3 regions of the Paenibacillus sp. P46E genome follow, and region 3 is predicted to be linked to each of the others. Evidence: riboswitches for the same ligand, from Rfam matches in the RefSeq annotation. Region 3 holds a riboswitch; each other region holds the start of a gene.
What was found. A riboswitch is a leader RNA that binds a small molecule or an ion and turns the genes downstream of it on or off. The one in region 3 is predicted to bind cyclic di-AMP.
Positions count from the first base shown of each region.

Region 1: linked by a shared signal. The riboswitch ahead of A3849_RS01850 (hypothetical protein) and the one ahead of A3849_RS24310 (C40 family peptidase) in region 3 are both predicted to bind cyclic di-AMP.
Region 2: linked by a shared signal. The riboswitch ahead of A3849_RS22680 (resuscitation-promoting factor) and the one ahead of A3849_RS24310 (C40 family peptidase) in region 3 are both predicted to bind cyclic di-AMP.

Region 1 covers NZ_LVYZ01000002.1:104,727-106,927, reverse strand. The annotation lists gene A3849_RS01860 (glycoside hydrolase family 43 protein) at 1-182, shown strand, start outside; gene A3849_RS01855 (hypothetical protein) at 198-383, shown strand; gene A3849_RS01850 (hypothetical protein) at 472-924, opposite strand; cyclic di-AMP (ydaO/yuaA leader) riboswitch at 1,059-1,229, opposite strand; gene A3849_RS01845 (glutaredoxin family protein) at 1,545-1,784, opposite strand; gene ytxJ (bacillithiol system redox-active protein YtxJ) at 1,781-2,107, opposite strand.
Region 2 covers NZ_LVYZ01000059.1:12,411-14,611, reverse strand. The annotation lists gene A3849_RS22680 (resuscitation-promoting factor) at 126-1,286, opposite strand; cyclic di-AMP (ydaO/yuaA leader) riboswitch at 1,576-1,804, opposite strand; gene A3849_RS22675 (TatD family hydrolase) at 2,003-2,201, opposite strand, start outside.
Region 3 covers NZ_LVYZ01000065.1:16,665-18,865, forward strand. The annotation lists gene A3849_RS24305 (GNAT family N-acetyltransferase) at 34-519, opposite strand; gene A3849_RS24310 (C40 family peptidase) at 848-1,339, opposite strand; cyclic di-AMP (ydaO/yuaA leader) riboswitch at 1,345-1,487, opposite strand; gene A3849_RS24315 (C40 family peptidase) at 1,876-2,201, opposite strand, start outside.

The DNA.
Region 1 (2,201 bases), on a different contig from region 3:
TCGATACTACCAAGTTCTCGGATGAATACAGCAAGTATGGTGAGTTTACAGGTTCTTTTGTTGGCTTGACCTGTGCGGATCGTGTAAAGCATCAGCATTATGCTGATTTTGATTTTTTTGAGTATGTAACAAATCCAGCCGGTTCTGGCGAAACCACTTCATATGGTGTACCTTATAAGTAAGGAGTGGTACTATTCATGAAGAAAAAACGAACGCCTTTGCTGGTAGCGGCTTCGATTCTGCTGATTATCATCAGCAGCCTGATCCGGCCGGAAGGCTCAACCTGGCTCGGAGCGTTGCAGACGTTAATGCTGGGTATAGGATTATTAGGCTGCTGCATGGCTTTCTTGAGGTTCGCCAAGGGAGGCAAAGGCAAGCGCTAGGCAAATAGAGAGAGCTGTGGCAGGATGCCGCAGCTCTTTTGCCTGAATACCTGAATATATGACGTTAAAAGCTGAACGCTCACGCACCTCACCCGGCAGTTAAACTGGATTTCGGCAGTAAGACCGCCTGCGTCGCCATTTGTTCGCGCACCTGTCTGAGCTGCGCCTTAAGGTCGGGCACACTTCTCTGGAGAATGGCGCTAATTTCGGGCAGGGGGAGCACCATGCCATACCGGAGCGCTTGTACAAGCTGATGTTCCCAGGACAGCACATTTGCATAGCCAGGATTTTGGGCTTGCGCAAGCCGGGAGCATTGCTGAATGCACGCACGGTAGGCTTCAAGGGAGAAGGCCTGCGGGTCGAAGCTCTTTTTCAGGAAAGGCTCATAGAGCACTGCGAAGGTCTTAATCGTAGCCTCCTCGGCCCCGGTACCCTGCCCGAGCAGCAGGCTGCTGAGTGCACAGACATTCCTGCTGTATTTCTGAACATACTCCGCAAACCGGGCTTCGGAAGCGGGCTGAAGCGATACTGGGTCTGGCATGATCTCACGATCCTTTCATAATATGAAATCTTTATCAGTTTAAATAATTATGCAAAAAAGCCGCAGCAGAGGAGAACCTCTGCTGCGGCTTCGGTACAGGCTTAAATAAACCTGGCGCTTAAGCTTGGCGGGTTAAGATCTCTCTCTATACGCTTACGGGGTTAGCTGTCGGATTCGGACGGTGAGAGTCGCCCTACCTTGTGAGACCGCACTTCTACAGTCTCTTTAGGATTCACCCCAATAAGGCCTTGTGGCCCGGTGGTTCCCCCGTTTCCCGTGTGCCGGGAATTCAGCGTTCATGTAATTTTTCATGAATTACTTTCAAAACGAATCATACTGCTTCGGGGAGGTCTTTGTAAAAAAGGAAAAGGGAGGTGCTGCGCCAATTTCACGTTGAAATCGGATAATTCGAAGGAAATAAACGGATAAAACCATATATCTTACTGAATATTGGCCCATTATCTCATTCGCACGCCGGTTTTTATTTCTGCCTTAGAATGCGGACCATTTCCTAGGCAAGACAAAAGGGTATCCAGGGGCAAACAGCTCCCGGATACCCTTTTGTGCAAGTGAACCAATGAATCCGTACGCGGCATTCTCCTGCCAGCGTTCGGGTATATCTATTTTGCGGCTGCGATAAGCTCCTTCAGCTCGGGCAGATTGAACCCTTTGACGACATGTGCTCCGGAGACTGTAACAGGAACGCCCATGAAGCCCAGCTTCTCAACTTCTTCCTGATAGACTGTGCTGGTCATTACATCCCGTACTTCAAAAGGAATGTCCTGCTCCTTCATCAGCTGCTTCACCTGATTGCAGTCACTGCAGTTGGCTGTAGAATAAATGATTACAGGCTGGCTCATTGGCTCACAGCTTCCTTGAGGGCATCGCGGGTGATTTTCCAGTGGGAGGTATTCCACCGGACTTCACCATCTTCCAGCAGGAAGATTTGCGGGGACTCATGCTTGATGCCGAAATCTTCAGCAATCTGGTTGGAGACCGGACGGTCTTCAATCACATGAACCACAGCAGCGGGAGTACCGGAGCTCTGGACATAAGCCTGGAATTCTTCATTCGCCTTGGCGCTGATCGGGCAGGTGGTACTGTGCTTGAAGAGCAGTTTTTTGCCGGGTTGTGCAATGTATTGATGCAATTCATCAAGACTGCGGATTTGTTGTATGGACATTAGGGGTTCACCCTCCTGGTAGTTTATTTTGCTAACAATTCGGTTGTTAACAATGATATTCCTGATTGTAACATAGTTCAAAATTAAATCAAAA
Region 2 (2,201 bases), on a different contig from region 3:
TTCGCTCCCCTTCTTATTGGCTAAAGAATGTATAAGTGATGAGCGGCAGCTCTATAATTCCGTAACAGTCTTAAGTGCTACCCTCACTATATCTTATAAAACGCTATTTTGCAAAAATCTGCTGCTTAATTCAGCTCTGGCTTCACAGGTCCAATCACATAAATCGTACGCGATTTACGGCCGAAGTTACGGGCATGGCTCAGTGAATCATAATAGACATCTACCTTGTTGCCTTTAATGGCACCGCCGGTATCCTCTGCACGGCGAAACCCAAGTCCCTCAATATACACCCACCAGCCAATAGGTATTACGTCTGGATCTACAGCGATAGTCCTACCTTCCGTTACGCGTGTGCCGGAAGCCGTACGGGTACCGATACCTGGCTCTTCAGATGAATAAGCCGTCATGGATACATTTTTAATTATTTTTTTGTACTCAAAATCCATACCTGCCTTGCTGGCAACATTGTTGCTGTTCGCGCTAACTTTAGATGATTTTGTGGTAGTGGTTGAATTGGAAGTTGCAGTAGTAGCTACAGCAGCCTTGGGAAGTGCTTTGGTACCAATAGCAATGATCTTGTCTTTGGTAACCGCCTGTACTTCCTTGCCCACCATACGCATAGATGCCAGCTCGCCATCTTTATAGATTTTCTCTATATGCTGGATCATTACGCCCGGTTTGCCTGCTTGTGCAACTCTTACAGTTCCCTTAGTCAGGGAGGGGTCTGCGGTCTTAATCACTCGGAAAGGCAAATTCGTTGTCCGCTGTACCACTTGCTTGTTGATTCGGACAATTTTGATTTCCATGTCGGCAGAAACTGCAGTGTTGAGCGAAGGATAAATCTTATCGTAGCTTTCCAGGCTGATGCCCAGTTTGTCAATCGCCTGACCGATGGTATCCTCGGTCGTGTACAGCGTTTGGGTTGTTCCATCCGCAGTAAGCTTAAGGGCCTGCGCACGGTTGATTACGACACGGTCGCCGTCTTTTATTTCATCACTAAGGCCAATGGATAAAGCATCATGCGGCTGAAGCGAAATTTGTTCCTTTGCCAGCACATCGCTGAGCAGCGCATCCCGCGTCTCCAGCGTTTGTACCTTTCCGTCTATTACTAAAGTTATTTCTTTAATGCTTTGACCGTGTACGTACAGCAGAATTACCAGCGCGATTACAATTGATGCTGCGCCTGCAAGCGAAAGTACGCGAGGATTCACTTGCTTCCACCGTAATGCGAAAGACCTGCTGGATGATTGCGAATCATGGGATACTTCTGGTTGGAATACGCCCACTCTCTCCATCCTCCTTACATAGCCCCGTCGTCCAAGTTGTATAGCAAAGGTGACTTATCACTTCTGACGAAACTAGGTTTGAGATTGCACAGGATACGCCCGCATTGCTTTAGCGTTTCCTGCTCATGGATCGCCTGCTCGGCATAGCTACTCCAGACATCTGTTATATAACAGTATGCTGGGAACATCCCCATTATTCAAAAAACAAAAAAAGCCCAAAAGAGTTCACAGAGGACTCTTTCGTGGCTCTCCGGGTGTCAGAATACGCGGGAATGTTTATGCACGAGGTTTCCTCTCTTACTTGCGCTTACGGGGTTAGCTGTCGGGTTCGGGCATAAGAGAGACGCCCTATCTCAGGTCACCCGCTCACGGCGGTTGCCCTCAAATTCACCCCAAAGACCACGTGAAGAAATCAAATAAAGTCTGCGGCATTTCTATGCTGTACTCTATGTACGGACATGCGGCAGATCATTATTGGTTCCCCCGTTCTCCATACGGAGACTCAGCGAGACGATCCATGAAATTGTGACTGTCACAGTAACAACAGCTCACTTCACTGAAAAGATGATATCCTGTTTTGATGCATGTTGTAAAGCACGATTCAACCACGTTTACGTAAAAAAATCGTTAAAATATTGTAATAATCAGCCATTTCTTTATTAAAAAAGTTTAATATATCGGCTATACTTCTTTTTTCACCTGTTTTTCTCCCGTTTTCAGACAATTCCAAATCGTTCCAGTGCGTTCGCATACGTAATTTCAGCTAATTCCTGTAAATCAATCCCTTTTATTTCCGCTGCCGCCTCGGCGACAAGCTTCACATGAGCACTCTCATTTCGCTTCCCGCGGAAGGGGTGAGGCGTCAGATATGGGGAGTCAGTTTCGATCAAAAGCCGGTCCATTGGAGTCTGGGCA
Region 3 (2,201 bases):
TAGGGTTTGTGACAAAAAAACGAATGATTTGTGCTATTTATCATAGACCATACAATAAAATGGCTTATCGCCCGTTGGAGTCCGGCGTTCATAAGTATCCGTAATCGTAAAGCCACTTTTTTGATAAGCACGAATGGCTCTCTGGTTCCAGGTAAGTACCTCCAGATCTATCTCACGCTCCGGATACCGTGCGAGGGCTGCCTTGACGATGGCGTTCATGAACAGATGCCCCAAGCCTTGCCCGCATAGCTCAGGCCGCATACCAATTCCGAGCCGAACTACACCTTCCATCGGGAACAGCTGTGCAAAGCCACAGAGAAACCCTTGGCTGTTCACCACCGAGACGTATTGCTCACTCCGCAGCCGGGGATCGCCAAACTCAATATCCAGAGCCTGCATTTGCTCCCAGGACATCCAGCCATAAATGTTGTACGGAGGTTTGTATACCCATTCACAAATTTCTGCAGCGTGATTAACTTGCATGGGGACAACGTAAAAAGTTACCGGAGAACTAATCATCCGCCATCCGCCTCCCTTCAGAACGAAACGTTATATCATAATTATATACAAAACGGTTCGATTTCGACGCACAAACAATATATTTTAAAAAATTACAAAAATCGCGGGATTTTATGTTTTGCAAATAACGAGAAGGGTAAGTAATTTTTATAGCAAGTGGAAACGGCTTCGCCGTCCTTTTAAGGACGGTACCCGTATCAGCGAGAAATATAAGGATAATTTATTGCGTGAAACATATAAATTCTTATCTTTGGACAAAAAAACAAGCCCCCTCCAAGATTTCGGCAAAAATCCTGGATAAGAGCCTGTTCGGTTACAAAATTATTGCTTATTGTACATCGTCATTATCTTGGGAATCGGTTGCTACTGCTTGAAAAGCATCTGTGCTCATGATTCGTTTGGCGCCAACGTAGCGGTTGACGTAGTAGCTGTCACCCAGCGAGCTGATGGTTACACCACGCTTGGAAGAAGCGTGTGCGAACTTGCCTTCACCGACATAAATGCCGACATGAGATACGCCTTTGCCGCTTGTATTGAAGAATACGAGATCTCCCGGTCTGATATTATCACGGGATACGGCAGTGCCCATCTGGTACTGGGAACCGGACTGGTGGGGAAGGTTAATTCCCATCTTATCAAACACATACATGGTAAATCCGGAGCAATCGAACCCGTTAGTCGAAATTCCGCCGGTGACGTATTTAGTTCCGATGGCTTTGTCGATAACCTGATCCATTTTGGAGTCTGCGAAAGCGCTTCCTGCTCCGATGGTAAGAATGATCGAAAAGCTGAGTAATGCTGCTGCTAGCTTCTTCTTCAAAAGTGAATACCCCTTCCAAATGCCTACGAGGTTAGCTTAAGGGTTCGGTTGAAGGTCCCCTATGACCCCTCTGTAAATAGGAGGTCAATTCACCCAAAATCGGTTCCCCCGTTTCCCTAATGAATAAGGAACTCGGCATGACTATTGATTAGATTAGCTTACGGATTAAAACAATGACAAAACCTTTGTAAATCAGGTTTGAATAATTACAAAAATGTTACTATCAACTCACTGCGATAATTGTAACAAAGACGGAAGCACTTGGCAATCACCTAAAGCATATTAATACATATTTTTTGAGCCTATTAAGAGAAAAATGCTTGATTTACGCTGGTTCTTTACGCTGTAAGTGAGCTGCATGGAAGGTGTTACTGGAATTTTTATCAAAAGAGGTGTTTCAAAGCTCTAAAATGTGTGTAAAAGGGAGAATAAGGAAAAGGAAAAACCCGGAAAATGATTACGGCAATAATCAGCTACCGGGCTTGTATAAATTACTTTTAGTGTTAGAGGTGTAATGTGAGGGGAACAAGCTTCAATTAATCGTAGGCAACAGTCTTGTAAGCTGTAGTGCTCATCACTCGTTTAGCGCCAACGTAGCGGTTGGCCCAGTAAGCTTGACTCAGCGAAGTTATGGTTACACCGCGTGAGCTGGAAGATTGTGCGAATTTTCCGCCACCGACATAAATGCCGACATGGGAGACTCCTGATCCAAAGGTATTGAAGAATACCAGGTCACCTGAACGCAGGTTGCTCCGTGATACGGAAGTTCCAACGCTGAATTGAGCCTTGGACGTGCGCGGCAGGGTAAGGCCGACATTTTTAAAAACATACGAGGTGAAGCCGGAGCAATCGAAACCGCTTG